3 regions of the Paenibacillus sp. FSL H8-0315 genome follow, and region 1 is predicted to be linked to each of the others. Evidence: predicted binding sites of a transcription regulator. Region 1 holds the regulator's gene; each other region holds the start of a gene.

Region 1 (10,766 bases):
GATCATTTCGTAGGAGTAGTCCAGTTTCTCAGGGGTTTTCTCCACCAGCAATACATCCAGGCCCTTGGCTGCCAGCATTTCGGCAATCCCTTGTCCCATTGTGCCACCGCCGATGACACCAATTTTCTTGAAATTCATAAAAAAGTCTCCATCCTTTCAGGTATCTATACTTTTGTATTGTACCTTGTCTGTCGCAAAAATTTATAAAGCCCGACATATAATGATATCTTAGCATGCCTGAAAAGTAAAAAAAAATAACCAGCATAAATATTTATGCTGGTAAACGCACGCTGTCACGAAATTGACATCGAAATTGCTCTCCAGAGAGCACTTCTTCCTTCATTAAAATGTCAAGGGAGTAATCAAATACATTTCGTTGCTTTTCAAGGTGGTCGTGAGTACGTACCATCAACTCGTCCAATATTTTACTGTTTTCCTTCATAAGCTCTTCAGTGGTAACCATTTCCAGCTTGGCAATACCCAACGAAGTCAATCCGGATTTCATCATGGTTTCGACAATATTCAGGGCCTGATCAAAATCGCCACGTGAACCTGTGCTTCGTCCGCCATAATACATCTCTTCTGCAGCCGCTCCACCAAGTGCGATCATAATCTGATCTTCGAGATAATCTTTGGTGTACAGATACTGCTCTTGCTGAGGATTGTGACGTACATAACCAAGGGCTTGCCCCCGCGGAGTCAGCGTAACCTGACTGACACTTCCCGGACGAAGCAGTTCTGCCATAATGGCATGTCCCAATTCGTGGATCGCCACACGTTTTTTCTCTTCGTGGTTAGTTTCTCTGTCCGTTTTTTCCCCCATCATAACCTTGTCAATCGCCATCGACAGATGCCGCTGCTCAACCTCTGTCAATTCCTCACGCATCATATAAATTGCTGCCTCATTCATAACACTTTCGAGCTGAGCACCGGAAAAACCATAGGCTTCTTCGGAAATTTTGTCGAGGTTCACATTGGCATGAAGCGGCTTATTTTTGGCATGCAATTCGAGAATCGATCTGCGGCCTTTTTTATCAGGCATGTCCACTTGAATATGACGGTCAAACCGGCCAGGACGCAGCAATGCTGAATCAAGCATTTCTTTACGGTTAGTGGCTGCTACCAGTAGAATGCGTGGTGTTTCGTTGTTATAGATCCCGTCCATCTCAGTCAACAGCTGATTCAAGGTCTGATCATATTCTCGCTGCTGTCCGCCCTCACGCTTACCGCCAATTACGTCAATTTCATCTATGAAAATAATAGCGCTTTGCTTGTTTTCCTTAAGGGCGCGGGTACGGGCATCCTTAAACAAATCGCGGATACGGCCGGCACCGACACCTACGTACATTTCTACAAACTCACTGCCTGATGCTGCCACAAATACAGAGTTCGTATAATGTGCTGCTGCTCTAGCCATAAGGGTCTTACCTGTTCCTGGAGGGCCTGTAAGCAGAATCCCTTTCAAAGGCCGAATCCCGAATTTGCTGATTTCCTCATGCCGGATCAAAAAATCCAACGCTTCACGAAGCTCCTGCTTTGCATTGTCTTGCCCGCCAATTTCTTCAAAAGTGAGCTTTGAAGGTCCATCCTTCTTGCGTTTCTTCCCGGCACCTGCATTTACCGCAAGTCCGCCTCTTAAATGAGCAATGATAAGTAAAGCCGTGAGCATCCCAGCAGCAATTACAATCGGGAATATATTAATGCCTAGAAAAGCCATAAAAATAAACAAGACAGGAACAAATCCAATTAGAATTTCTTTAAGGTATTTAGGCATTATTCCATACCCCCAATGTCGCAGGTTTACGCGGCAAAATAATAAATTTGCTTTCTTTTCCATTACTCAAGCTTACATAGACATTATTGTCGTCAATTTCTGTTGAGGCTATCACATTTTTATATTGCGGATATTGCGCTTTGAGTCCATCAAGTTCTGTGGGTATAAGTGTATATTTACGGCTCTCCATGGCTTCAGCTACAGAGAACATCGCTTTATCCCAGTATTCATCCAGCAGTTCACTGGAGTTCTGTTCTACATCAAGTTTCAGTGTACGTCCATCAATCATCGATTTTCCTTCTTTGGAGACGTACTGAACCAGTTCACGTAATTTCGTGCCTGGCTGGAGATCAAGTTTCAAAGTGACCTCATTGCGGTTAATACTGATATGAGAATTATTGACGCCCTCATATTGAGATACAATCTTCTGAAGTGGTTCCTGCATTGCAAACTGACGATACAAAAAGAAGCCACCAAACAATAGAGTAGCCGACAGTAGAGACGTTATCAGCACAGGTACAAGACGTAATTTCAAGAAACGTCCTCCTCTCAAAGATGACAAAATATAAAGCTCATTATAATAATCTATAGCTATTTGAGAGCTCATCAGAGAGACTGAAGTCTCTTATTGCTGTTCTAATTACAAGTAGTAGTATATCACAGGTGTATATACTAATTTCAAAATAAATGTGAATATATTTAAAATTTAATTTTTTAAAAATTTCCATCAATACCAAATATATTCCTCACTTTCGACAAAACCGACCTTGATTTTTAATCAATCGGCCTATTTTTGTATGTGAATTTAAGAGAATATTCGGTGATAACCACCCATTCAGTATATCACTTAGTATATCACTTTTGTACATCAAATAAATGTAAACAAGCGAACTTATAATAAGTTCGCTTGTTTACTATGCCACCCTTAATTTCCTTATGTTCGGCTTAACTTTTAGGTAAACTGTAACCTTCACCCATTCGGGACCCATCCGAAAACCGATAAAATTGATAATAATACCGACCGCTCTGTTTATAAAAAAGCTGCCAAGCATACTCTCCGTTATATACTCCCGGCAGCAAGCGTTCAATCGTTATGTCCGGAAGATCAGCTTTGATAATGCCGCGTATTTGGGCTTCCGAGGTTCCTTTACTTAGTTCCTCAGCAAACACTGCGTCGTCGCCTTCAGCAAATTTTCCATCTACCGTAAAGCGGACCCAGACCATAAGAGCAGTCCCGGCTTCATTTTTTCCTGTTAAAACCCAGTACACTGCATTTTCATCCCAAACCGATTTTTGTGCTTTAGTTACCTCTGTTAGACCCGCTCTGGTTTTGGCAACATCCTTAGCGATATCACGCTCGTTCCATTGATCTTTCATAATATAGGCATAGAACTGGATAAGTCCAAACCCCAGGAGCAGAATCAGAACTGACCCCAGGAGGATCCATTTTTTCCTTTTCTTCAAGGTACAGCTCCCTTTCTAGTAATATATCTTTTTTGATTATATAACACACCCGCGTGTTTATCCAAAATTTCATAATTTTCTAGCTTTCCCAGTCTTAAAAATGCACAAAAGGCCGCAACTTTTGCTAAAAGCAAAAAGTCGCAGCCTATTATTTATTCGTTATTCTCCAGACTTAACGCTTCAATAAACCTTCGAAGGCTTCTTGCGCTTTACGCCGGATAGCTTCCTCATCCAGGGTTAAGCATTGTCCATGCTTGATGACCTGTTTACCATTCACCCACACATGCTCAACATCCTTAGCGCTAGCAGAGTAAACTGCATGAGACAACAGATCTGTGTGTGGCAGCAAATGCGGCTGATCGATATCAATAGCAATGAAATCAGCTTTCATCCCTACAGCAAGTCTGCCTACATTATTTAAAAAGATGGACTGTGCGCCATATTCTGTAGCCATACGCAGAGCCTCTGGAGCTGGAACAGCCGTTGGATCACCGCTGACACCCTTATGAATGAGAGCTGCAAGCCGCATCTCTTCAAACATATCCAAGTTATTGTTGCTTGCCGCGCCATCCGTGCCAAGAGACACCTTCACACCAGCTTTTAGAAGATCAGTAACCCGAGCCACTCCGCTAGCCAGCTTCAAATTACTGCCCGGATTATGAGATACACCCACATTATGGCGAGCCAAGATCTCAATCTCTTCATCATTTAAATGAACACCATGTGCAACTATCGAGGGACGTGTGAACATTCCAAGCTTCTCTAAGTGAGCTACAGGACGCAACCCGTAATCCGCCACATTTTGTTCCACTTCACGTTTCGTTTCGGACATATGCGTATGCATCGGTAAATCCAGATCATGCGCTGCCTGCACGAACTTAACCAGGAAGTCCGGAGGGCAAGTATAAGGGGCATGTGGCGAGATCATAGTAGTAATTCTACCGTCAGCCTTTCCATGCCAGTTACGGGCAAAAGAAATCGCTTCCGCAAGCTTGTGATTCTGTACATCCTCTGGACATAACCCGATCACACCACGCATCAATACGGAACGGATACCTGATAACTCAGCTACCTCGGCTACTCGGTCCATATGATCATACATATCGAGGAAGGTCGTAGTTCCACCCTTCAGCATTTCCAATACAGATAAGGAGGTTCCCCAGTATACATCATCACCGGTGAACTTTTCCTCCATCGGCCACATCTTCTCCTGAAGCCACACTTGTAGCGCTAAATCATCTCCATATCCACGCAGCAAAGACATCGCCGCATGACCATGTGTGTTTACAAGTCCAGGCATGAACAGCAGACGGCTGCCATCAACCACTTGCACTCCAGCTTCCATCTGAGGCTCTTCTTTTCCTATGTAAGTGATTAAATCATCTTCAATAGTCATATATCCACTCAGAACCGGCTCATCCGTTCCCGGAGTCAGAAAATACCCGCCCTTAATTATCGTTTTATTGTTGTTCATGTTCGCTTTCTTCCTTTCCATCCCGCAAGTAATAAGCAAGACTTTGCAGATCAGTTGTAAAATCAGCTGCATGCACCCGGATATTCGGTGGTGTCTTCAGAATCACAGGGGCAAAGTTCAAAATCGCTTCAATCCCAGAAGAAATGAGAATATCTGCTACATTTTGAGCTTCTGAATCAGGTACGGTAATAATGGCAATGCGAATACCTTGCTCACGAATCGTGCTGCCTAGTTCATCCATCGGTTGCACAGTAAGGGAGTTGATCTTACGTCCAACCTTAGGAGCGTACGAATCAAATATAGCCGTGATTTTCATAGTATCTTTAAGATATGCATTGTAATTAGACAAGGCATGTCCGAGATTACCTGCTCCAACTAAAGCTACATTAAGCTGTTGATCCAGCTTTAGGATATGACGGATTTTCTCAATAAGATACGTTACATCGTAGCCGATACCTTTTCTGCCGAAGTCACCAAAATATGCTAAATCCTTACGAATCTGTGCGGGATTAAGATCAAGCTTTTGTCCAAGTTCCTGAGAGGAAACTGTTAATATTTCGCGATTCTGGAGATCATTCAAAAAACGCAAGTACACAGGTAGTCTGCGAACAACGGCTTCTGATATTTTATCCGATTTCATATTTTTCCTCCTAAAAATAATAATGTTCTTGTGTAAATCCATATTCAAACGTCTACCTCTCCTTACTAAGGGCGGTACTGTAACAGACCGCCCTTAAGGATAAGGAGGAGCTAAAGCTAAACTGAAGACGAGCGTTTTAAGAAGCGCCGCCATCCTCTAGCCATTCCGCTATGCGAGGGACCATTTGATCAGTAAGCATATGCTCCATTTTGGGACCAGGCAATGAATAAAGGAAATACTTTCCGTAATGAGATTCAATAACCCTTGTATCATAAACAATAACTATTCCGCGATCCTGCGCCGTGCGAACCAGTCTTCCGAATCCCTGCTTAAAACGAATAACCGCTTGAGGAACAGATAATTTCATGAACGGATTCTTCTTCTGGGCCTGCAATAACTCCGACTTCGCTTCCGCCAACGGGTGATTCGGCGGTTGAAACGGAAGTCTCACGATGGCCAGGCAAGTCAGTGCTTCACCTGGAATATCTACACCTTCCCAGAAGCTGCTCGTCCCCAGCAGAACGGATGCTGCACTGTCCTGAAAGCGGCGGATCAGCTTACTCCGGCTGCCACCTTCCACGCCTTGACCAAGCACCGTAATCTCTTGTGAGGCCAAAGCCTCTTTAAGCGGATCATATACCTGACGCAGCATTTTATAAGAAGTAAACAGAACCAGCATCCGCCCACGTGTTGTTTTAGCAGCTTCCGATAATGACTGTACGAGTGTATCGACAAATCGAGCATCGCCCACACTGCCCTTCACACTAGGAAAATCACGCGGTATAACTAACAGTGCCTGCTCACGATACTTAAAGGGAGATGGAAGGAGTGAGGTCATTAGACGTCCCTCTTCCGCAGCTTCGTTAAGTCCGAGATTATCAATCATAAATTGAAAAGATTTATCTACAGACAGCGTCGCCGAGGTAAGCACGATGCTTTTTTTCTTATCGAAGAACAACTCTTTAAGCTGGCTGCTAACATCCACAGGGACGGCATACAGCTGTAGTGATTTGCTGCGGTAATTTCCATTTGCCTCCAGCCAATATACTACATTATCGTCATTCAGCCCCATAAAGAATCTTACTTGCTCACGGATGGAAGCCAAATCCTTAAATAAACCGCTAATATCAGTAACAAGACTGTCTGCTGAGGATTGGCTTTCCTGGTCACGCATCTCGTTAAGCATTTTATCACCCTTACGGATGATGTCGCTTAACGTCAGATTCATAGTGTTCTCTAGCGCAACTAATTCATCCCAATCCTTCGGCTTACGGGCGGGAAGCAACCGCATAACCAGTTGTCCCGCTTCCCCCGCCCCTGCATCACTGCGTTCCGGCAAAAGGCTGAACAGCTTGTCGCTGAGTGCATCCCAGGTTTCTTTGACGGTAAGCAGATCCGGGTAAATCCGATCGATGACTCCGCTCCATTCTGAAGCCTCTTCACTGCCTGACGACTGTAATATCTGGCGCAGAGCAGGAAGCTGTCCGTTTCGGCTATCTTTATACAGTCGCGATAACGTGTGTGCCACAGTGAAATGCTTCATATGCATGCCAAGATGTTTACCAGCCACATCTTCTAAATGATGTGCTTCATCAATGACAAGATGCTCGTAAGCCGGAAGCAGCTGGTGCCCAGCCTTAACATCTGCGAATAGCTTAGAGTGGTTTGTAATGACCACGTCAGCAATCCCAGCTTCATGCTTAGCCCTATGATAATAACATTTGCGGAACCACGGACAGGAACGGCCCAGACAGGAGTCGGTATCGCTTGCCACCGTCTCCCAGAAATCACCACCCCGGCCGCTTAAATTCAGCTCTTCATCATCCCCTGATTCACTTTGAGTGAGCCATACGATCATCTGAGCGGCAGTAAGCGCATCTTCCCTTGGGCTTATAAAGTCCTTTTTATTAATTTTATGCTCAAACTTACGCAGACACAAATAATGTCCTCTTCCCTTAAAAATAGCAGCTTTAAACGGAAAAGGAACTACCTGCGTTAACAAAGGGATATCCCGCTCGCGCAATTGGTCCTGCAGATTAATAGTATGAGTGCTGACCATGACTTTTTCATTGGTGCGAACGCTTTGATAAATGGCAGGCAACAAATAACCGAGCGATTTACCGGTTCCTGTGCCCGCTTCGATCAGTAGGTGTTTGTCTTCGGCAAGTGCCGTCATCACCTCATTGATCATAATATCCTGAGCTTCCCGGCTTTCATACTGCGGTAATGTGTCTTTAAGTCGTTTGGTTACTTCGTCCATATAATCAGTAAAAGATAAATTCGCTAGCGGATTCTCAGCATGCTCATCTCTAGGTGGCGCTAACTCCGTCCAGTCTCCTACTGCAAGCGCTAATTGACGATAGAAAGTCAGATCACCTTCGGGCTGTAGCGTCTCCGCTTCCCGCTCTCGCAGCAGACCATCAAAGTACCAGCCCAGATCACTATCCTCTTCGGTAAACAGCTCACAGAGTCTCTGGATCGTAAGCAGCGGCAGCTCGTAGAGCTCCTCAAGACATTTCAACAGCACTAAAGCAGTCGCAAGTGCATCACTATCTGCCTGATGCGGACGATCATGCGTCACTCCAAAATGAGCACTGACAGAGCCTAGCTGATAAGATGTGAGCGAAGGAAAGCAAAATTTGAGAAAATCAATCGTATCCAAAATCCGCCCTTGAAATGGCAAATAGCCACAACGATCTAAAGCATTTTGTAAAAAATGGAAGTCGAAAGCAACATTATGCCCTACAAGCACAACATCATCCAAGAGCGGAACAAGCTCCATCATCATCTCATCCAGCTCAGGCGCATCCTTCACATCATCATCGGTAATCCCCGTCAGACCTGTTATAAAAGGAGGAATCGGCGTTCCGGGCTTGACATAGGAACCATATACCCGGGAGATGGACCGGTCTTCTTCTATAATTGCAAGGCCAACCTGGATAATTTCACCCACGGATTGGGTTCCTGTTGTTTCAAAATCAAGCACGGCAAATTTCATTATAATTCTATTCCCTTTCAATTGAGACTCTTAATCAGCATAACAGAAGTTGCGAAAAAAGGCGATGCACACCACTGGTTCAGGGGATGCATCGCTTGAATGGAAATTTCCAAAACCGTTATTCTTTTACAAAAGGGAAACCAGCTGATTTCCAAAGTGCAGCTTCCCTCCACGACGGCGGCATACCTCTAAGTTAACGTTTGGTTCCGGAAGCGCAGGGTCATGCTGCAAAGCAAGATCAAACAATTCCTGCGCTTCATCGAAACGTTCCTGTGAGGCTCGTATGCAGCCTAAAGCATTATAAACCATGGCTTTCAGCTTGGTTTCCCGTATCAAGCCCAGCATATGGTTCAGATGACTCCAAGCGGACTCACCGTCACCTTCCTGCAGATAAGAGATGGCTAAATATAATCGAGCAGCCAAGCTATCCGGGTATTGCGCAATAACTTCTTTAAACTGATCAATACACTTTCCATACATCAGCAGCTTATAATACCCCTGACCTCTTACAAAGGAATCCATACACAGCTCTGGTGCTTCCTGTTCCGGCACTTCCTCTTCGACAACTGCTGTAAAATCCGCACTTTCGCGAAAGGAACTAAGCTTCTCAGCGAAAGCGAGCCATTCATCCATCACTTTATCGCTCAGTCTATGCAGCATATTATAATTGCATAAAAGCTCGTTCCGGCGGGCACCCTCCGCTGTAGGGTAATCTGTTACGATCTCCTGAAGCACCTTGTTCATTTCAGCAAACAAATGTTGAAACATGGGCGATCCCCCCTTACTGAAGATGAAATCAGTTCAGCTTGCCTGACTTCATTTTCTGCGAGATCGGGGTCTTTCATCCCTGCCATTCATTACATGGCGTAAGTCCATACATTAAGCGATTGTAGCATGCAATTCATGATCAGCCAGCTTCACTGGTTTGTTATTCTCATCCACGAATACCACCGTTGGCTTATGTGACTCCAGTTCTTCCGAGGACAACATCGCATACGAAATGATAATTACTGTATCGCCCGGCTGAACAAGACGAGCTGCGGCACCATTAAGACAGATCACTCCGCTTCCACGCGGTCCAGGGATTACATAGGTTTCCAGTCGCGAACCATTATTGTTATCCACAATTTGAACTTTTTCATTCTCAAGAATGTCCGCGGCTTCCATCAAGCTCTCATCAATGGTAATACTGCCCACATAGTTCAAATTCGCTTCCGTTACTGTTGCGCGGTGAATTTTGGATTTCATCATATGTCTAAACAAGTGCAGCAACCTCCTTTGGAATAAATACATTATTATCAATCAAGCGTGTTCTGCCAAACTTTACGGCGAGCGCTATAATAATTTCCCCATCCACTTCTGATAAAAGAGCTTCATCCTCTAATCCTTCAAGATCCGGGAATGTTAAGATCTCCGCGTAATCAATCACCGCTAAAGGAGAGCTGGAAATAACCGATGTCAACAATTCCCGCACTTCAGCAACGGTTGTTACTTTTCCTTCTTCAATGGACTGACGTGCTTCACGTAAGGAACGAGATAACACCAATGCCTGACTACGCTCCTCTGGAGACAAGAATACGTTACGTGAGCTAAGTGCAAGTCCATCCCCTTCACGAACGATCGGACAAGGAATAATTTCGACATTCATATTAAGATCGTACACCATTCGGCGAAGCACAGCAACTTGTTGAGCATCCTTCAGCCCAAAGAAAGCATAATCCGGCTGTACGATATTGAAGAATTTATTAACCACTGTGGTTACACCATCAAAATGCCCAGGGCGGGAAGCCCCACAAAGCCGGGTAGTAAGTCCCGAGACCGAGACCGTAGTCCGAGTAGGCTGCGGATACATTTCTTCCACACTGGGGATAAATACAATATCTACTCCCTCACGTTCAGCGAGTTCCAAATCACGACGCTCGTCACGCGGATAGGAATCATAATCCTCGTTTGGCCCGAATTGCAAAGGATTCACAAAAATGCTCATTACCACTGTGTTGCTCATTTCTCCAGCCCGGCGAAGCAGACTGGCATGTCCGTCATGCAAATATCCCATTGTAGGAACGAACCCAATCGGGGCGTGGCCACCTTGTCTCATATACTCCAAAGCTTCGCGCAGCTGCTCAATGCTTCTGACGACTCTCATTTATTTCCCTTCCTTTCTTGCAGCGCCATATAAAGATTCCAAAACCGTTTCATCTGCATTAAAAACGTGGTCTTCATCTGGGAAGGAACGTTCCTTCACTTCCTTCACATATTGGCTGATGCCCTCACGGATTACATTACCCACTTCCGCATAGGTTTTGACAAAACGTTTCTCACGGTAAGGTGAGGCATACCGCAGCAAATCATGGAAAACCAATACCTGTCCATCACAGTAACGGCCTGCACCGATCCCAATGGTTGGGATGCTAAG
Region 2 (10,766 bases), 2.4 Mb from region 1:
CTGCAAAGAATCGCCAACCAAAGCGTTTAATCTAAAAATAGATCTCCACTGCTGGTACCAACGTCTGCCAATCATCGGCCATAACACGGTCGACAGCACCACCATAAGCGGCATAGGCAGCATAGCAAGCAGCGTTAGCTTCCAATCCATACTGAACATAATAGTGAAAATAGCGATTACCCGCAGCGATTCACCCGAGACCCAGATTACACCGTCAGTCATAAATTGCCGCATCGCCTCTGAATCATTATTCACCCGTCCAATAAATTGCGAAGATTGTCTTCGGTCGAAAAAAGATAAAGATAATTTCATCAAGGAATGATACACATCATGACGAAGATCACCCATGATTTTGGAACCAATCCATACCCCTATAAGTCCACGTAGCGTCTGCATTAAAGTAATTACTAAGGATGTGGCTGCTAGCCCGATCACAATCCATAGAAGCGTTGAGCCCATATCCTTTTCTGTCAACACATTATCAACGATCATCTTCGTCAAAAATGGTGGAACAAGCTCTACCAATGTAGTAAAAATCAACATAATCGCCGCGGCGATCATTTGGATCTTATAAGGCTTAGCGTAACTCAACATCCGAAATAGAACCTTGCCGTTACTCTTGCACACCGGACAAGCTTGTGAATCTTCCGGCAGCGGATTGCGGCATTTTGGACAATTTCTTGGAAACTCTTTTTCAGAAGCGGTTGGCCGTTCCTCGCCTTTAGCTACAGCGCCAATTAATTTAGAAGCAAAACCAAATATAGAGGTAAGTGATGCTGTATAACGTATAAGTATAATAGGCCCCTCTTGGGTATCCACAAGCAACGATCCGCCGCCTACCCCGCCTACTACCCGGGCATCAGTAATATTCGAGACTAGAAGCTTTGAGACCAGTTTCCCGTCCGTTCCCCAAACGGAAATCTCCTTCTCAGTCAATACAAGCCACTGCTCACCGAATTGCCCATCTTTCATTAAATCAGATACAGAGTGAAATAAAGGTTGTTCTGTAAGCTGTATTTCTATAGACTTGGGAAGTTTATCAATAGATGTCATACATTTCTCCCCTTTCTTTACCCACCTATTTACTCACATATATTTACAGTGGTAAAGATGAAAAAATGATTATAATTGTTTTGTATGGTTATTTAAACAAATAAAAAGACACCTCTAAAGGTGTCTTTTTGTATTACTTCCTATGGTACTGGCTATACGCTTATTTCAAAGCTTTCCATACCCAGTTCTCTACTTCTGGCAAATCAATACCCTCTTCACGAATGAATTGGTGATGTTTCTTAACGATAGCATCCATTTCATCTGCGATCGCTTTATAGTCGTTAGCATTAGGCAAGCTCAGAACAGCTTCCTTCGCCAAGTCAAAGCGGTCCATTTGATTCAATACGCGCATATCGAATGGTGTTGTGATATCGCCATTCTCGCGGTATCCGTGTACGTGCAGGTTATGGTTATGGCGATCAAAGAACAAGTCTTTAATCAGACCTTCATATCCATGGAAAGCAAAGATAACTGGTTTATCTTTTGTGAAAAATTGATCAAACTCTTCGTCAGATAAGCCACGCGGATCTAATTTTTGACTTCTCAGTTTCAACAAGTCTACCACGTTGATATATCTAATTTTAAGGTTCGGCAGTTTTTCATGCAGGATAGAGATGGCAGCCAAGCTTTCGATAGTTGGTTCTGTACCTGCAGAAGCAAAGACAACATCAGGCTCTCCACCTTGATCGGTGCTTGCCCAGTCAATAATCTTCAGTCCTTTATCCACCAGCTCTTGTGCTTCATCCGCACTGAACCATTGTGGACGAGGATGTTTGGAAGAAACAATCAAGTTAATTTTTTGACGGTCATTTAAGACGGTGTCAAAGACAGCCAGCAAGGAGTTGGCATCAGCCGGCAAATACTCACGGATAAATTCTGGTTTTTTATCAGCCAAGTGACCTAGCAAACCTGGATCTTGGTGAGTGTAACCATTGTGGTCTTGCTGGAATACAGTTGAAGTTGCTACCACATTCAATGATGGAATATCAGCACGCCAGCTTTGATCTGTTGCTTTACGCAGCCATTTGAAATGCTGAGTAATCATCGAATCCACGACACGCAAGAAAGCTTCATAGCTTGCAAAGAAACCATGGCGACCTGTCAATACGTAACCTTCAAGCAAACCTTCTGCCTGATGTTCAGACAATTGGGAATCGATAACACGGCCATAAGAAGCTAGGAATTCGTCATTCGGTTCAATCACTTGATCCAACCATTGACGTTTCGTTACTTCAAAGACAGGTCCCAGTCGATTGGACATTGTTTCATCCGGTCCGAAAATTCTGAAATTGCGGTTCTCTTCGTTCAGAGAGATAACATCTTTCATGTATTTACCCAGAACGGCCATATCTTGTGCTATTACTTCACCTGGTTTGGAATTATCAAGTGCGAACTTACGGAAATTCGGTAAGTTTAGATCTTTAATTTGGTTGCCAGCATTAGTAACTGGGTTCATTCCCATACGTCTGTCGCCAGTTGGCAGAATCTCAGCAAGTTCAGCGTTCAGACGACCTTTGTCATCAAATAATTCTTCTGGTCTATAGCTGTTCATCCACTCCAATAACGCCGGAGCATGCTTCATATTTTTTTGATCCACTGGAATCGGCACCTGATGGGCACGGAACGAGTTCTCATTCGGAACACCATCCCATTGCTTTGGACCCGTCCAGCCCTTAGGAGAACGGAAGACCAACATTGGCCAAACCGGACGCGTCAGGTCATTGTTGTCACGTGCATTCTTTTGAATCGCTTCAATTCTTTCAACGATGGTATCAAGCACCTTAGCCATTTCCGGATGCATTAGATCAGGATTTTCGCCTTCAACGAAGAACGGTTCCCAACCCATACCTTTAAAGTATGCAGTAATTTCTTCTTTGGATTGACGAGACAGAATCGTTGGGTTACTGATTTTGAAACCATTTAAGTGCAAGATCGGCAGAACTGCACCATCAGTAACTGGATTGATGAACCGGTTGGAGAACCATGAAGCCGCTAATGGGCCAGTTTCAGCCTCTCCATCACCAATAACAACAGCGGAGATCAAATCTGGATTATCCAGAATTGCACCTACACCATGGGATAGAGAATAACCTAATTCGCCACCTTCGTGGATCGATCCAGGTGTTTCAGGGGCAGCATGGGAAGCAACTCCACCTGGGAAAGAGAATTGTTTGAACAATTTCTTCAGGCCTGGGATATCTTGTGTGATTTCCGGATAAATTTCAGTATAGCTACCATCGAGATAGGAGTTCGAAACCATGACCTGACCGCCATGACCGGGACCCTCGATATAGAACATATTCAAATCATATTTAGTAATGACCCGATTCAAATGGGCATAAATAAAGTTCTGGCCAGGAATAGTTCCCCAGTGTCCAATGGGCTTAATCTTTACGTCTGCTTCTTTCAGCGGTTCTCTTAACAACGGATTATCTTTCAAATACAGTTGACCTACAGAGATGTAGTTAGTTGCGCGCCAGTATGCATCAAGCTTCTCTAAATAAGTTTTTGATGAGTAATCAACATCCATGGATAATACCATTTCTTCCACTCCCCAAAATTTTTTCTGTGTCTACATTGCCGTAATTTCTTCCACAAGTACATCATACCGCCGCGAAAAATTAATTCAACCTTTTCAACAAATGATACGGTCCAATTTTGTGAAAATATGAACATAGTATGAAAAACGGTGTCAATTGTCAGTAAAAATAAGTCAATATTAATATATATGTAAAAATATGGGCTGGAGTTTGCGGGGGATATTTACTACTTGCCCTTCATCTATTTTGCGCAAAATAAAAAAAATAAGACCGAGAAAAATTCCCCAGTCTTACTTTTAATGAACGGACACAAAGGTATTAAATTTTAAGTATTTATAGTGGAAGCGCATATGGGAGAATTCAAATGGCGTGCCATTATCTAAAAAGAAAATCCCTTCCATAATGCTTACTGGCTCATTCGCCTGCAAATGCAGCAGCTCTTGATCCGTAGCCTCAGAGGGTTCTGCGGATATCGATAAAAAGGATTTGGTTACCGCCAGATTTCGTGAATCCTCCAAATAATTAAAGATAGATCCTTCAATAATGGTCTGATTTAAATTCTGTACAATTTTGATTGGGATATAACCTGTTTCAATCATAAAGGGTTCATCATCAAAAAGACGCAAGCGAACGATTTTGTATACAAAATCATGTGGGCCTAAAAACAGATCCCGTTGCAGATCTTCCGTTGGTGGAATGACCTCGAATTTCAAAACTTTAATCTTTGGCTTCTTCCCATTCATTTGAAAATTGTCGGTGACACCTAAATTAGAGCCTTCGTAGTTAAAAATAGATTCATTTTTTATGTATAAAGGATTTATAAATGTCCCTGAGCCACGCTTTTTAAAAATAATGCCGGCATTTGCCATTTTAGTCAGAGCACTTTTAATAGAACTACGACTCACTTGATAAGTTTCACTAAGCGTTCGTTCATCCGGTAATTTCATATCGGGAAACTGCCCAGCAAAAATTTTCATTTTTAAGTCATCAATAATTTGTTTGTAGACAAACTGTGTCATGAAGTACTCCTTTTCAGGTCGATACAAGTTTTATTTCAATCTTTACTATAACATAATAACCAGACGTTTATAATCTATCCGGCCAGCTTATTTACGTCGGCGATTTGTCATGCGATTGTACATCACTAAACCGGCAATGACCATGCCCAGCGTCCCCATACTACTTGCTGATTCAGCCTGCATACCAAACAAAATACATAGGTTAGTGACCAAGCTTTTTGTAAGTACAGCAACAATAATTAACATCAACGGGCGCCAAATGTTGTATCTTCTCATCCAGGCAACACTCCTAATCCAATTTTCTCAAACTATTGATCGATTTCATCTATTATATCACAAGATAGTAACCGCATTCATTTCCTATAACCGTAAAGAAATCGAAGCCGATCAGCATTTTTTACTTTCCTCTATCTTTTTCTGTATTCTAGCCTAGCGAACGTGACGTCTATGTGTCATATTCGCTTTCAATTCCTCAGCTCCTCCTATCCGTCAATTACGCCTTTATTCGACTTTTGGTCTGGACTTATCCTTTTTCACGGATTATAATAACGAATGCACACCAAAAGACGAACATTAAGGCGGAAATCATGAGAAATTATATGCAAATATTCCTAGGCACTTCATTTTCTAGCCTATCCCCAAAAGAAATTCAAATTTTAAAGGATCATCTCTTCTGTATCAATTCGGATGGGATGATAGAAATGATCGTTGCACCGGAGCACCCCGACTATCAACCCTTGCTTGATGCTTATCAAGGTCAGGACAATTTTCATGTATTAGCTGAAGGCCAGTATTTTTTGCCCGGCTTTATCGATCTGCATGTCCACGCGCCACAATGGGCTCAATCTGGAACTGCATTAGATATCCCGCTCTATGATTGGCTAAATACTTATACCTTCCCACTGGAGTCTAAATTCTCAGATCTGACTTTTGCAAAAAAAGTCTACGATGACGTGGTTGGCACTTTGCTCGCAAACGGAACAACTACAGCACTTTATTTTGCAACGGTGCATAAAGAGGCCAGTCTATTATTGGCTAAAATATGTGCGGAAAAAGGGCAACGTGGACTCGTTGGAAAAGTGGTTATGGACGATCCACAGGGAAATCCTGAGAATTATCGTGACTCCGACACCCACACCGCACTAGTGGATACGGAAGAATTTATACTAGCTGTACAAGAACTCGCTAAATCTACTAAACAAGGCGTTTATCCAGTAGTGACACCAAGGTTCATTCCAAGCTGCACTAATGAGGCTTTACAAGGCTTGGGAGAACTAGCCGCTAAATATGATACGTATGTGCAATCGCACTGCAGTGAAAGTGATTGGGCGCACGGTTATGTGCAAGAACGATTCCAAAAGAACGATGCTTTTGCCCTGCATGATTTTGGTCTGCTCAGTGATAAATCTGTCATGGCTCATTGTAATTTTTTAGATGAAGATGATGTGAATTTGTTTGCAGAGACAGGAACAGCTATTGCTCATTGTCCGATATCCAACGCGTATTTTGCCAATAGTGTCATTCCGATCGCTGACTTCCATGCCAAAGGCGTTGAAATTGGTTTAGGCTCTGATATTTCCGGAGGTTTTTCACCTAGTCTCTTCGACAACATTAGACAAGCCGTAATGTCTTCAAGAATGCTGGAGGATGGTGTGAATCCCTCACTTTCTGCACAAAACCGCGGAGTACCCGGATCACGAATTACGATCCATGAATCCTTTTATCTTGCTACCGCTGGCGGCGGAGAAAGCTTAAGCTTACCTATCGGCCGGTTACTAGAAGGTTATGCATGGGATGTTCAAATAATCGATACGAAAGTACCCTCGGCGAAATTGCCCGTCTTTGATGAGAATGAAGATTTGCAAGATATTTTTCAAAAGATAATGTATCTGGCTAGACCTGAAAATATCCGTGAAGTCTGGGTACAGGGTGAAAAAGTTCATTCGCGTTAAAGATTAATTAAACTAGAAAACTTAAGGTGGGCATTGGAGTGAAAACACAAGCAAACGTACAAGAGCAAGCACATTTGGAATCACAGCTACTAACTGTCCTACCCGATGAAAAAGTTTCATTTAGTAAATCCGTCATTCTCGGCTTTCAACATGTATTGGCTATGGATGTCTATGTAGTGCCATTCCTTATTGCGATGTTAATCGGCTTACAGCCCAATCAGTCCAGCGCGTTAATCCAATCCACCTTTATTGCCGCAGGACTTGCAACGATTGTGCAAACCTATTTCTGTATGAAGCTGCCTATCGCTCAAGGTCCTTCTTATGTTCCGCTGGGTGCGATCGTCAGTATTTATGCAGCTAGTGGTGGCGGAGAGCTCGGTTGGAGCTCCGTGTTAGGTGCCAGCTTAATCGGGGCCATCCTGGTTATTATTTTGGGTTATGCGGGGATTTTTAATAAAATCGTTAAAAACTTTATCCCGCCTATCGTAGGTGGCACAATCATTTTCATTGTAGGTCTATCTTTATTGCCTGTTGCGATCAGAGATAATATCTACGGAGCCTCCGGGGCTTCAATTAATCAAAATGTATTATTAGCCCTTATTTCAGGTGCTACACTGCTTATTTTTGTGGTTCTCGGTACTTTGTTCCGTAATAAAGGATCTGTCTTCCGAATTCTTTCCGTAATGATGGCGTTAGTAGTTGGATGTATTTCGGCTAATATTATGGGCGTTTTAGATTTCTCAGCGATAAGTAGTGCCAAGTGGTTTAGCATGCCGCGAATCGCTTTTGTTGATTTCGGCTTTTCCTTCAATTTTTCAGCTATTATCACCATGGTTATTATTTATATCGTGCTGCTGGCTGAAACAACAGGCACCTGGTTTGCGGTCAGCAATGTAATCAATAAACCTTTGACAGACAAAAATATTAACCGCGGCGTAATTGGAGAAGGAATTGGCTGTCTTATTGCGTCTGTGCTCGGTTCGACTCCTGTTACAGGTTATTCAACTAATGCAGGGATCATCTCCATTACAGGTGTTGCCAGCCGCCGGGTTTTTCTCGCTGTAGGAGGATGGTTTGTCCTCTTTGGTTGTTCCGGTAAACTCGCCGCTTTGATCTCTTCCATTCCATCCGCTGTAATCGGCGGCGTCTTCGCCATCATCTGCGGCATCATCGCAATTAATGGTGTGCAAGTAATGAAGAATGTAACCATCGGCGAAAAAGAAATGTACATTATTGCCTTACCAATGATCATCACCTTGGCTTTGGTACTCATTCCTGGTGACTACTTGAACTCTTTGCCTACATTCGTACAGTATTTATTAGGCTCACCTATCCTAGCTGCATCATTGGCAGCGATCTTATTGAATAAATTATTACCTAGTGGAAAATAGAACATAAAAAGGAGCAGCCTCTTATTGATCCTTTTTTATCCCCGCGAATAAGCCGAGCTTTGTATGCTACCTTCTGGAATTCCTTAAACAAAAGACACCCATCGAGGTGTCTTTTGTTTAAGGACATGATTATTTTTTACTTGAGTTCATCCATAAAACCGCCTTACCATATGACCTCACAATTTTAATACAAATATCCATATGTCCCTTGATTATATTTAATAAACTAGGATTCCTCCAAAATAACGGAGATTATCAACGCATTGAATTATTCCCTGAAATATATTATGATACGTTTAAACAATTAAACATTATAACGGAGGGAGTTATGAACGAATCTAATAGTAATCAGAAGGCGATTCACATTTTTGAGAATTTAAGCCCCTATTTCCAAGGCTTGGGAGATCCTATACGTCAGCAAATCATTGCATTGCTGATCGACAAAGAGAGTATGAATGTGAGCCAAATTGCAGAGCATATCCCCATGTCCCGGCCTACAGTCTCTCATCATCTGAAAATATTACGGCAAGCAGGGCTGCTTAAGGTTCAGAAGAAGGGCACGGAAATGTTCTACAGACTTGAGTTTGACGAAGCGATAGCGCTTATGAAACAACTTGTCCATTTCGTTGAAGAGGAATGCCAGTGCTAATGCCATTAACCTGACTAGCACTTGTCATTCCTATTTTTTTAAGCGATATGTTAAATAACTTAAACATATAAACATTTAAACGGAGGTTGCAGATATGCATAGGAAAAAGGTACTTATTGTAGGAGGATACGGTGCCGTCGGCAGACAAATTGCTCAAATATTACACGATCGACATCCCGATCTCGAGATTATATTGGGAGGAAGGTCACCGCAAAAAGCAGCACCTTTTGAGTCCACACGGGTACAAACAGTCGTAGTTGATAATAATGCGGATGATCCACTGCTTTATGCAGGCGATAATGTATCGCTAATCATCAATTCCGTCAACGATCTGCAGGATCGGCTACTTATGTCTGCAGTTAGAAGAAAAATCCCACTGATCGATCTTACTCGCTGGACAGAGATATTCCAACAATCAATCACAAAGTTAGAAAAAGCAGACCTCTATGCTCCTATCGTGCTTTCTTCGGGATGGATGGCGGGAACTGCTTCGCTGTTCGCCATGCTGCACTCGGCCACACTTCAAAACGTCGCCGTTGATATTCACGCGTTGTACTCTCTACGTGACAAAGCAGGACCCGACTCCGCGGCGTACATGGATCGTATGACCATTCCATTCCATATTACAGAACGGGGGGGAAAACGTCTTGTATTTCCAATGACTGACCCCATCAAAGTCCAATTTCCAGATGGATATACAGCAAAATGCTATCGGCTTGACACCCCAGATCATGTCACCTTGCCAACAGCTGGGCATATCGACTCCGCCAGCTTCCGCATCTCCTTCGACAGCAAAGCCTCCACCTCCATCCTTGTCGGACTAGTTAACAGCGGAATATGGAAGATGATCAGCGGAGACCGATTCCGTTCGCTTAGACGAAGACTGCTCTACAATCCTGGTACTGGCAGTGCACATCATATCCTTATTCATCTAAAGGGTCTGGATCATAATGGGCACTGGGTTAAACGGACAATAGCGATTTCTGACCCGCTTGGTCAGACTCATCTTACCGCTTTGGGAGCTGCTGTCCAAGCAGAAAAGCTATTGCGGATATCAAAGGAAGAACCATTGGTCCCAGGCATTTATTATCCAGAAGATCTACCTGATGAACGGATGGACATCTCTGAAATCACCAACTTTTTTAAACAATATGGGGTTCTTATATCTCACTAATAGCACTTCACATATACCGAGCATTCTGTCTACTACAATTAAGCGCACAGACAGTAAAGAACCCGCTAATATAGCGGGTTCTTTACAATAGAGATGAGACGGAGCTAGGTAAGTTCACAAAAATATAAAATCTTTGATTCGTGCTAAACCCTGTCCCCTGCCTATTTCCACCCTTAAAGGCGTTTGACTAGACCAGGCTAAAGTCCCTGAATATATTGTTATTATTTATCCTATTCAAGGGCTTTTATTAAATGGTGGGGGTGATCATTCTGGCTATCCGTTACAGCATCATAATTCCAACCTATAACCGACTTCAGCAGCTGCTACTTACACTCACTTCATTCGAGACACAGACCTATCCGAAGGATCGGTTCGAGGTGATCGTCGCAGATGACGGTTCTACAGATGGTACTAAGGAAATGGTCGAAAGCTTTCAAACTTCTTATCCGCTTATTTATGTCGCTCAGCAGGAACAACGCGGCCGTTCTGCCGTAAGAAATCTGGGGCTGAGTCAGGCAAAAGGGAAATACGTCATCTTCTGCGATGCTGATTTTCTGGTATTCCCTGAATTCATTAGGATCGTAAACCAGTATCACCGTAAATATCCTAAGTCGATAATTTCAGGTATTCCACACTCATGGGATGACGCTTATACCCACTACTACCCAGACTTTTCTCCTGAAGAAAAAGAACATTGCCGCAATACACTTTCGCCTTCTAACTTATGGAATCCTGACTTCGAATCAGCGACTGAAATCACCCCAATAATCACACCCAATGATATCCTTCAGCAGACGGAGACGTTATCAAAAGTCACCTTTGCCTCAAGAGTTCCTCCAAATACTAAAAAGCAATTTGCCAGCACAGATGTAGCCCCTTGGATGTTACTCGTCACACGTTGTGTGTCCATAAGACGCAGCCATTTAACTCGGGCTGGAGGTTTTAATGAACAGTTTATCCTCTATGGACTCGAAGATTGGGATCTTGG
Region 3 (10,766 bases), 3.0 Mb from region 1:
TGAGGTTGCAGGAGAAGCGAAAAGTGCAAACGAAGCATTGAATATGGTGGAGGAAGCCCCACCACATGTATGTCTTGTGGACATCAACATGCCGAATATGAATGGGCTCGATCTGATGAATATATTGCGCGAACGCTGCCCGTCGGTTCTGGTTGTCATCATCAGCGGGTACGATAACTTTGAATATGCGCGTCAAGCCGTGCAACTGCAAGCATTCGATTATGTATTGAAACCTGTACCGAAGAGTGATCTGAACAAGCTGCTTCATCGGATCGATGAGCATCTTCAGGTAAAATATCCTTTGCATTCACATGAAGACAGGGTGGATAAGGAGCGGGAGCTTCCCGGGTATACAGGGGATGGAACAGTGCTTATCCAAAAAGTGACCGAGTATATTGACAGTCATTATCAGGATCCGGAGCTGTCTATTACTCGAGTAGCAGCGCTATTTCATATCAACCAAACCTATCTTAGCAAGCGTATGAAGCAAGAAATCGGTGCTTCATTCCTTGACTATGTCACCGAGCTTCGGATATCGAAGGCGAAGGAGATTCTGGATGACGTAATGCCGAATATCAAAATCGGGGATCTGGCCGTGAAGGTAGGGTATAAGAGCCAGTACTATTTTAGTCGTGTGTTTAAAAATAGAGTCGGCTCAAGCCCCTTAGAGTACAAAAAGCATCCGTTCGGTTATGGATAGGAGGGCTATTCTCGTCCCTCTGCAGCACGCCATAGATGCTATGCTCGGTTCAGATCTTCAAATTCCTATCAACCATGAAGAAATTGAAGCGGTTAGAAAAGATAGTAAGGGGATCATCCCGGAGGATCGGCTAATAGTCATTGCAAGAAGCAGAAAAATATCAGAACTTGCAAAGGAGCTTTTGTCAGCTCAGACATCATTAAGTAAATCGAACTTTATTGTTATAGCTACTAAGCATTTATCTATTTCCATAGAGGAGAGCTTAGAAAGCGACGATATCTTATTGAATATTCTAGCTTTAGTGGACAGACGAGTTGGAAAAAAGCGTATTTTAAACATGAGCGAGAAGATGAAGTTAAAGCATCCAATTGTGCAATATTTTTATGAACTAAGGCGTCAAGAGCAGATAAACTGTCTGGAAGTGTCTTAGGGCTCCTCATATAAGTTTGTTCACATTGTCCACCCACGCATGTGGAGAGTGTCGCTCTACTGGTAAGGAAGGATACAGTGCTATGAGATCCTTATATTTATTGGACTTTACGGACAAGTATGAGAAAAAATGTTGTTAAAGAGATGGCATCATTGCCGTCTCTTTTTTGTTTCACTTTTTTAGTATTGCACTGACTCTGGTTCCCGCTACCGCATCCTAGGATCACAAGCATGAACGACTGCACGAAAATTAACGTTGATGCTTATGTTTAAGCCCTCTCTACTCTGCTAGGTGACGGGAATCATAGACGTACTTACGTGAGGTTGCTACGATGTTCCATGGAAATTAAGTGAAAGTGATCACAAGAAATTACAGAAGGAGTTATTTATCGTGAAAAGAATCGTAACCCTAAGCACCCGCAAACTGATGGATACCGCAAAATACGGCGGATGCGGCGCATGCCAGACATCTTGCCAGTCCGCTTGTAAAACTTCCTGCGGCGTTGCAAACCAGAAGTGTGAAAATGCAATGAACAGATAGGATTCGGAATTTTACCGCCCATTGCTCTGCTGATGGGCGGCTATTTTTAAGAAATGGACGCTTCCTCTAAAGGATGGCAAAGCCGTTTCTACTAGTGTGCAAAAGGAGCTTGATTAGCAAGTATGATTCATCAATATAAACTAAATGGATACAATATCGTGCTCGACACTTACAGTGGCTCAGTACATGTTGTTGATGACCTAGCATATGAAATTATAGCGCTTTATGAGAAAACTTCTGTCGACCAAATCGTGACAATGATGTTAGAGAAATATAAGCATGATTCCAGCATTTCTGAGAGTGACATTCGAGAAACCATCGTGGATATCGAGGAGCTTATAAATGATGGACAGCTCTTTACAAAAGATGAGTATGAGAACCTCTCGCTTGATTTAAAAAAACGAAAAACTTATGTTAAGGCGCTCTGTCTTAATGTTGCGCATACCTGTAATCTATCATGCGACTATTGCTTCGCCAGCCAAGGGAAGTACAACGGAGATCGAGCGATCATGAGCTATGAGGTTGGACAAAAAGCTATCGATTACCTGCTTGAAAATTCGGGTCATCATCGCAACCTGGACATCGACTTTTTCGGTGGTGAGCCGCTTTTGGCCTGGAAAGTAGTTAAACAGATCGTAGCTTATGCAAGAAGCAAAGAACAAGAATACAAAAAGAAGTTCCGCTTCACCTTCACGACGAACGGGATGCTGCTGAACGATGAGGTCACCGAGTTTTTAAATCAGGAAATGTACAATGTCGTATTAAGCCTGGATGGAAGAAAAGAGGTTCATGACCGGCTTCGCCAAACGGTTAACGGAAAAGGCAGCTATGATCATATTCTTCCGAAGTTCCAGGAATTCGTTCGTAAGCGCGGAGACCAAGAGTACTATGTACGAGGAACTTACACTCGTAACAATGTCGATTTCACCAACGATATATTTCATATCGCAGACCTTGGTTTTGACAAAATTTCGATGGAACCGGTCATCTGTGATCCAAAGGAGCCCTATGCACTTACCGAGGAGGACCTGCCGGAGATATACAACCAGTACGAAATTCTCGCGAAGGAAATGATCGGTCGCGGTGAACAAGGCAAGGGTTTTACCTTTTATCACTACATGCTAGACCTCTCGGAAGGACCTTGCATCCAGAAGAGAATCACTGGCTGTGGGTCAGGAACCGAATATCTTGCCGTCACCCCTTGGGGAGAGCTTTTTCCTTGTCACCAGTTCGTCGGGGATGAAGAATACAGCATGGGAAACCTCTGGGATGGCATCACACAACCGGAGCTGCAATGTCAATTTAAAGAGAGCAACTGCTACTCGAAGCCGGAATGCAAGGACTGCTGGGCGAAACTCTACTGCAGCGGCGGTTGTCCTGCCAATGCGCTGCACGCGACAGGTTCCTTGGTCGGAACCTATGACTTCAGCTGTGACGTCTTCCGCAAAAGAGTCGAATGTTCCATGATGGTGAAGGTTGATGAATCTATTAGAGCGATGGAAGAGCAATCTAGCTAGTTAACGTAACGGGTGGATAACGGTAACCGAGAAATAGACACTTCAAAATGAAGTGTTCTTTCTCGGTTTTTTTTGTACGGAGAAGAAGGATTGTAAGACAAGAGAGACGATCAGTTTCTGCAAAGGGCAGATCACTGATAGTCTTTTAATCTGAATCTATGGAATGAATTCCGTGCGATAGGTTGGTATATCGTTGTTTTAGCAGTTGAGAGGTTTGCTAGCCGTGTTTTAGTATATTTATAATGAGCTGTTTGAAAAGGAATGGTCGCGTTGTGATTCGCTCATAAATGAAATCGACAGCTTCGGGAGGAATGATTTGGGGAAAGCGGGAAGTTATACAATTTTCAGAAGTATTTGAGAACGAGATAAAAATGAACAGGTGTTTGGAGGATGAATCATGAGGGTCAAAATATTTCTTATCGTGACTATATTTTCTGCCTGTTTGGTTGGATGTAGTAATGTATCGGTATTAAAAAACCAAGATGAGGAATTGCAAAGAATATCCCTACGATTGAACCATCAATAGATGCCGGAAAAGAAGATAATCTTATTCCAAGTAATACATCTAAACCTTTTGTAGGAAGTAAGGATTTGGATAGTGAAACTGAGAAGTTCTTCTATGGAATTTGGAAAGTTGAAAACCTTTTAGGATTTGCGAATTCTTATAATGATGCTTCAGAATATCTAACAGGGCAAAACGTTATTGGTGATGAAATTATAATCAATAAAGATACCTTTTTATCAAAAGGGTTTGAACACTATCCTGTTTATCAATATGAGCTAGAAGCTCCACTCCATGACATTACAGAAGTACATTATAATAATGACTCTTTTTATAGAGTTTATAAAATGGATATACCGAGTTTAAGCATGAATGATGAAGTGAAAGTATTAAGTATCTCCGACTCTTACACAGGACTTGCTATACCCGTAAATTTTTTGGATGTGAATAATGACAGACTTATCTTGATATTAGAGGCAACACAATTTGAACTTAAAAGAGTCACGGAGTAGAGGTTATGTAATGTTAGTCATTGATGTAAAATATTTTTAAGCAGCAGTTTTGTGTTCCGCCTACCAGCTTATAATTAAACCTGTTGCTGACCTTTGGTCGGCGTTCTTTTTAAACTCTACTTTTTGAATATATTGGGTGAGTATACTTCTTTCGGGGTTAAGATATACCACGCTATAACATGTTGTACGTGAAGAAGAAGCAGGGACGTAGACAGGCTGGTTTTACCACTTAGAGATAAAAATTTGTCCTGGTATTTCATAGAGAGGTTTTTGAAATGATAAAATAATTTTTGGAGTGATTTACCACGGCCCTTTTTTATACTGGTGCCCATGGAGGATGTGACGGGTGTTGTTTTCGCCATGTCGTAAGTGAAGCGGGCAGATCGGATGTGTCTTTTACAGAGATTGCGAATACAGAGAGCTATTGTCACCCGGAGGGGAGCTATGCTGTGCGCGGGCGTTTAACGTACATCAGAGGATGACAGCCCATTGTAGATATATGGGGAGATAAGCCGGAATACTCCTGTCAGATGAGCATAGGTATGGTCGAGAAAGGATTAGAAGCTATCGATATTAATATGGGTTATCCTGTAGCGAATATAGCAGAGAACGGGAAGGCTAGCGGTCTGATCTGCCTCCTGAACTAGCAGCGGAGATCATCCAGGACGGCAAAGCCGGAGGACTGCCCGTCAGTTTCAAAACCACGGCTCGGTTTCAGCAGCTGGTTAATCCATATTTTGAAGTAAGATTTTTTGAATCTGTCCATTCATCTGCGTACAAGAGGATGGATGGAACTCTACTTGTAGACAAATCTGAATTTAGTGGAATGGCAATCATAAAGTCAGTTGAAGGCGTAGATTCGATGATAGATGGTGAACTGCTAACGGTGTTTTCAAGAAGATAAGTGAAAAGTTTACTCAAACGGAGTTTGGGAGGCTTTAAGCTTACTGAGTGCTACGGGGCGGCTAGCGCTATTATTAAGAAAAGCAACGTGGGGATTAGGTAGACATGTTCGAATAGATCAGAAGAGACCAAGGGAGCAGTGCCGGAGGATCGCCCCTAATTAATGGACAAAAGCGAAAAAAGTAAAGAGCATGCTAAAGAGCTACTGTCCACACAGTTCGCATCGAACTTTATCGTCGTGGCTAATAAGTTCTTAACTATTTTTATCAAGAAAAGCTTAGAGAGCAATGATATCTTAATGAATATTCTGGCATGGGTGGATAAAAAAATGAGAAAAAGCAGATTCTAAGGATGTCGGAGAAGATGGAGTTGAAGCATCAAGTTGTGTGGTATGTTTATGAACTTCGGCGAGGGGTGTTGTTAAAGAAACTACTTCATTGAATACCCAAGAACATTCATTCGTTTATGTTAATGGAAGGTGAAGGCTATGTATACTTACACCATTTCTTTAACTAGGGCATAGGTTCATTTAACTGACCTTTTTCATTTACTAAATACGAATGAATTGTTTTATTTTCTTCGTAAAACAATCAATATATTACAAATACATCTTCTCTAGTACTAATAAAACTATTACTTATGAGTTAATCTGTGATAATATTAGATAAATGATATTTTTAAGCGAAAGCATCGCTAATTCTTGGACAAGGAGTGCCCTCGAATTAGTAATGCTTTTTTGCTTTTCATAGTGGTAAGCTTAATGAATTGTCTTAAAGACTGGGGTCGAGGATGTTGTAATTGAGGAGGTTAGATAATTATGTTGATTGTATAAAAATGTAATGTTTAAGATGACATAACACTTTTCTAAATATGAATAGTTAATGGGTCTTGAGGAAATAACAAAGCAACCAGTTAGGTTCAAACTCTAAATGGCTGCAGTATGTGGGCTGAATCAGTTAATTCTAAGAAATAGAAAGATATCATGTTGTATGTATTCCAAGATCTCAAATAGACTAATGCAAATGTTCATCTCATGACACAGTTAGAATTATAATTTCGTTCACATCTTTTAATCTATAGTATCGAAGATTAAACGAAAAATAATCGGTTTATTTTTATTAATCGGTCCAACCTTCGAATAAAATTGCTTCGAGATTTTCACTTGGATTGTTTGGATTTGGGATATATATTTCAGTTTTTTTTAGTCTTCCACTAGTGAAATGTATTGAAAAGTCGGGTTGTTCTTCCAGCGCAATGTAGTCCTTAATTAGCATGACTACATATATTTTTGATACATCTTTAGGAATACCATCTTGTGTAAGATATTTACTAAATACTTTATGAGGATGTTCCAATTCATACATTCCTCGAACTCTTAGATTTGAAAGTTTTAATGGATCAATCCCCTTGACACGTGCTAATTCTTTAGAAACCATTAATGTAGCATTTGTACTTGTTACTGCCTCCCTAATCTCATTAATCATGTTTAAATAAGTAGAACGGTCGGCTACCATTGTATTTCCATAAGCAAACCAAAGCGAGAGAAGTTTGTTATTTTGAACGTTTAAATTTCCAGCTACGTATATGACCTCTTTTCTATCCCATCCTTCCTCTCTAATCAATCTAGGTAAGTTCTGGCTATCTGGATAGATGTAATCTTTTGGGTATGAACTGTTTAACGGTAAAGAAGAATAACTTTGATCGTTTATTTTTTTCGGCTCAACACCAACACCACCTTTAATAATAAAATCAGGGAAGTTAGAGGAATTGCCTGTCCAACTTAGATATTCATTGTACTTTCTCATTTTTTCATGTTCGTGTTGATATTGACTAGCGCCTGTGCAGAACATATCTTTTACGAAAAATTCAAGGCTATCTCCAGCAGCATTTGCAGATCCATTTGACCGAAAGATTGGTGTGAGAACACTTGAATTCCTGTCGAGAATGTTTTTTAAAGCTACTAAAACATTTGTTGTAGGTGATTGTGTCATTCTAATTCTCCTTCTGTTTCACTAATATTTTCATAATCTTAGTTATAGTTGATGCTTATATATTCTCATAGATACAAGGACTGGCCAAACCAAAAATATTATGATAAAATGCTATGTATTCAAAAGGAGTGATTACTAGTGGAAGTTGCTGAAAGAGAAAAGAGAACTTTTGTGTCTTCGCTTACTTTCAAGCCGCAAGAAGTACAAGATATTCTATTCAAAAAAATTCGTGAAGAAAACGAATTTGTTAAGACAAATATTACTGAAAAAGACAGATTAGAAGAGAAAGAAATGATGAGGAAACTTCATTATGCCGAAGAAAAAATAAATATAGTCTCCTTGTTTTCTGGTGCAGGTGGTCTAGACTTGGGGGTAGAACTCTCAAGTATGGTCGTTCAATTTGGAGAAGAGGAAGCATACAAGGCATTTGAAAACAAAGAAGACTATTTGAAATTGCGAAGTAAAGTAAAATGCAATTTTGTTTATTCAAATGATATGTTTGCTTCGGCGAATTTAACCTATATTTCCAATTTTTCTACTACTGTTACTAAAGTTCAAAAGGATATTCGTAAAGTAGCAGAGTTTCCAAAATGTAACCTTATGCTCGGAGGATTCCCGTGTCCTGGGTTTAGCAGTTCTGGTCCTCGATTACTTGATGATTCAAGGAATTTTCTATACGTTCATTACATCCGTGCTTTAGTACAAAGTAAACCTCAGTTTTTTGTCGCTGAAAATGTAAAAGGTCTTATGACAATGGCAAAGGGGCAAGTTCTCAGTCAAATGATAGAGGACTTTAAAGCGGCAGGCTATCACGTTACCGCTCATTTAGTGAATTCTCGTGATTATGGTGTTCCACAACTCCGTGAAAGAGTATTTATTGTAGGAATTCGAAATGATATTCGTGAAAAGTATGGTTTTGAATATGAGGTTCCCGATGCGACACATGGAAAAGGAAAGTTACCATATGTCACTTTGAAAGAATCGATTAGCGATTTACCTCTAGTAGCTACAGACGTTTATGAGGGTTCGTTTTCAAGTATGTATATGAGTCGTAATCGTAAAAAGAAATGGAACGAGCAAAGTTTTACCATTCAAGCGAGCGGTAGACAAGCTCCAATGCACCCTCACGGTGAGCCTATGAAGAAAATTGGAATAGATTCTTGGGAACTTCAAGGTGATTTTAATCGTCGTTTGTCAGTGCGTGAAGTTGCCCGAATTCAATCCTTTCCTAACTGGTTTGAATTTTCAAGTGGCAATAAAGAAAACGTTACGAAAAATCATAAACTTAATGAACAATACAAACAAATAGGCAATGCAGTGCCGGTCTTACTAACTGAAAAAATGGTTCGTCCAATTATTAAGTTCTTGTATAAAAAAATTATTTAAGAAGAGATGCTCCAAAAAGCCAACTGAAGGATATCATTAACAGTCCAGTTAATGCTCTTTCGCAGGATTATATATATGAGTTCAGAAGATAACACCATAGGCTTTCATAGTAATATTCAAAGACAGCTAGGGAATGAAGAGCTAGAAAGTTAGAGAAGCTAGTTCTTGAGGAGCTAAAGTCATATAACGCAGTAGCTAATGACGAGAAAGTGGAAATATTGCCACGATTTACGGTTGAGGAATGGAAAGCAATTACGTCTCCTATCATGCTAGGTGGTCAAAGAATACAAACGGTGCTCTATACGAGTAAATATATTCTGGATCGTGCCTTGGAAATCGCGGAGCTTCGCTTAGAAACGGAGGGAGATCTTCGTGAATGGCGTGAGAAACGCCGAAGGGGCAGAGTGAAGGTGAAGTTGGATCATGAGCAGTATGTGGACTTGGGGAAGGTTGTTGAAGTTCGGAATATTTAAGGTTAGTGAAAATGAAGTAAGGGTTGTCTAATGAATTCCATAATTATGAATTTATTGTTGACAACCCCAGCGGATTAAAATATAGTAATCCCATCAGATTAATACAAATTATTGATGTTTAAATTTTAGTGATTGGGAGTACGAAACGGAATATGCTGACTGGTTCAACCAGAGGCTCAGGGGACAAACGCTAGTCGTTGTCATCTGAGCCTTTTTGGCGAACGGTCACTTTGCCGTAATAATAACTAACAGAGGTGAAGTCAATGGCTGCTGCTGAAAAAATCAGATTTGAGAGTGTCACCAAAACGTTCAGTGTCCGAGATTCTAAGCAAAAGGAGGGAACGCAGCAATTCACGGCGGTAAAAGAGTTGGACTTTTCCGTAAGAAAAGGTGAATTCATGACGATAGTGGGGCCAAGCGGGTGCGGTAAGTCAACTTTGCTTGATTTGATTAGTGGTTTATCATTCCCCACACAGGGTCGCATTTTAATAGATGGTCACCCAATAACAGGTCCAGGGCTTGATCGAGGTATTGTGTTTCAGCAGTATGCTTTATTTCCTTGGAAGACGGCGCGTGGCAATATTGAATTTGGGTTAGAGGCAAAGGGGATTCCGAAGCATGAACGTAGCGAGCAGGTTGGGCATTTTCTTTCGTTAGTTGGGCTTAGTGATTTTGGAGACCGTTATCCACATGAGCTTTCCGGGGGGATGAAGCAGCGTGTAGCCATTGCCAGAAGTCTTGCCTTTAACCCAGATGTCTTGTTAATGGATGAGCCTTTTGCCGCACTGGACGCCCAAACACGTGAATCTCTGCAAAGTGAGCTTTTACGGATTTGGCAGAAGACCCAAAAAACCATCATTTTTATTACGCATGGCATTGATGAAGCCGTTTATCTTGGGGAGCGGGTAGTCGTCCTGACACCAGGACCCGGGACGGTGAGGAAAATTGTAGATATTCCGCTAACATCACGATTGGAAGATGCGGATATTCGCTCACATCCTGATTTTGTGAAGGCTCGACATGAGGTATGGGGTTATTTGCATGAGCCTGAATACAAAGGTGCATATATTTAATCTATAAAGGGGGGGATTCCCATCGAATCCGTTAAGTCTGTTCATTCAACGTTACAGCTAAAGAAACGAAATCCTATTTCTTTTTCCGGCGTGCTTAAAGTGTTTAAACAGTCTATTGTTTTAGTCTTATTGTTCTTACTATGGGAAATCGCACCACGGGCGGGCTTAGTTGACGCAGCATTTTTCCCGCCTATTTCTGAGGTAATCACCGCCTTATGGAATTTGATAGCTTCAGGTGAGCTATTCACTCATTTCTTAGCGAGTATCATTCGCTCGTTCAGTGGATTTGCATTAGCGTTAGTGATTGCGATCCCATTAGGTTTATTAATTGGCTGGTATCCCTTAGCTAGGGAGTTATTAAATCCAGTGTTGGAATTGTTCCGAAATACAGCTGCGCTCGCTTTACTTCCGGTATTTATGCTGCTGTTAGGGATTGGTGAAACCTCTAAGATTACAATCGTCTTATTTGCTTGCACATGGCCTATTCTTCTAAATACGATTGCTGCTGTAGGTAACGTCGATCCCTTACTTATTAAAGCGGCTAAATCCATGAATATTAAGTCGTTCAAGTTATTTCTAAAGGTGATTTTGCCGGCATCCGTGCCAACTATTTTTACAGGGATTCGAATGGCAGGAACAGGGGCGATATTAGTATTGATTGCTGCAGAAATGGTAGGGGCAAAAGAAGGCTTAGGCTATTTAATCACTTATTCTCAATATAACTTTCAGATCCCTCAAA

What was found. Region 1 encodes Rex, which represses fermentation and respiration genes when NADH is low (regulators of the CRP and FNR family bind a similar motif). Its sites were predicted from a motif close to TTGTGAAATATTTCACAA; they were not measured.
Region 2: MHB56_RS15590 (phosphoketolase family protein) is a predicted target of Rex. The motif match lies at 3,712-3,729, and genes of this name have one in related genera.
Region 3: scfA (six-cysteine ranthipeptide SCIFF) is a predicted target of Rex. The motif match lies at 1,478-1,495, and genes of this name have one in related genera.

Annotation. Positions count from the first base shown of each region.
Region 1 covers NZ_JBBOTA010000001.1:1,111,050-1,121,815, forward strand. The annotation lists gene MHB56_RS04775 (3-hydroxyacyl-CoA dehydrogenase family protein) at 1-138, opposite strand, end outside; gene MHB56_RS04780 (AAA family ATPase) at 272-1,774, opposite strand; gene MHB56_RS04785 (hypothetical protein) at 1,767-2,309, opposite strand; gene MHB56_RS04790 (cell wall elongation regulator TseB-like domain-containing protein) at 2,720-3,238, opposite strand; gene MHB56_RS04795 (amidohydrolase) at 3,411-4,712, opposite strand; gene MHB56_RS04800 (redox-sensing transcriptional repressor Rex) at 4,699-5,352, opposite strand; gene dinG (ATP-dependent DNA helicase DinG) at 5,489-8,350, opposite strand; gene MHB56_RS04810 (tetratricopeptide repeat protein) at 8,477-9,118, opposite strand; gene panD (aspartate 1-decarboxylase) at 9,230-9,613, opposite strand; gene panC (pantoate--beta-alanine ligase) at 9,606-10,496, opposite strand; gene panB (3-methyl-2-oxobutanoate hydroxymethyltransferase) at 10,497-10,766, opposite strand, start outside.
Region 2 covers NZ_JBBOTA010000001.1:3,554,917-3,565,682, reverse strand. The annotation lists gene MHB56_RS15595 (ABC transporter ATP-binding protein) at 1-1,053, opposite strand, end outside; gene MHB56_RS15590 (phosphoketolase family protein) at 1,214-3,595, opposite strand; gene MHB56_RS15585 (GntR family transcriptional regulator) at 3,890-4,612, opposite strand; gene MHB56_RS15580 (hypothetical protein) at 4,700-4,888, opposite strand; gene guaD (guanine deaminase) at 5,200-6,564, shown strand; gene MHB56_RS15570 (uracil-xanthine permease family protein) at 6,603-7,955, shown strand; gene MHB56_RS15565 (ArsR/SmtB family transcription factor) at 8,284-8,604, shown strand; gene MHB56_RS15560 (saccharopine dehydrogenase) at 8,699-9,778, shown strand; gene MHB56_RS15555 (glycosyltransferase) at 10,048-10,766, shown strand, end outside.
Region 3 covers NZ_JBBOTA010000001.1:4,115,710-4,126,475, forward strand. The annotation lists gene MHB56_RS17910 (response regulator transcription factor) at 1-700, shown strand, start outside; partial or broken gene MHB56_RS17915 (SF0329 family protein) at 756-1,130, shown strand; gene scfA (six-cysteine ranthipeptide SCIFF) at 1,521-1,670, shown strand; gene scfB (thioether cross-link-forming SCIFF peptide maturase) at 1,793-3,187, shown strand; gene MHB56_RS17930 (hypothetical protein) at 3,779-4,201, shown strand; partial or broken gene MHB56_RS17935 (tRNA-dihydrouridine synthase) at 4,532-4,944, shown strand; gene MHB56_RS17940 (hypothetical protein) at 5,268-5,453, shown strand; gene MHB56_RS17945 (NgoPII family restriction endonuclease) at 6,223-7,095, opposite strand; gene MHB56_RS17950 (DNA cytosine methyltransferase) at 7,234-8,481, shown strand; gene MHB56_RS17955 (hypothetical protein) at 8,700-8,954, shown strand; gene MHB56_RS17960 (ABC transporter ATP-binding protein) at 9,218-10,027, shown strand; gene MHB56_RS17965 (ABC transporter permease) at 10,103-10,766, shown strand, end outside.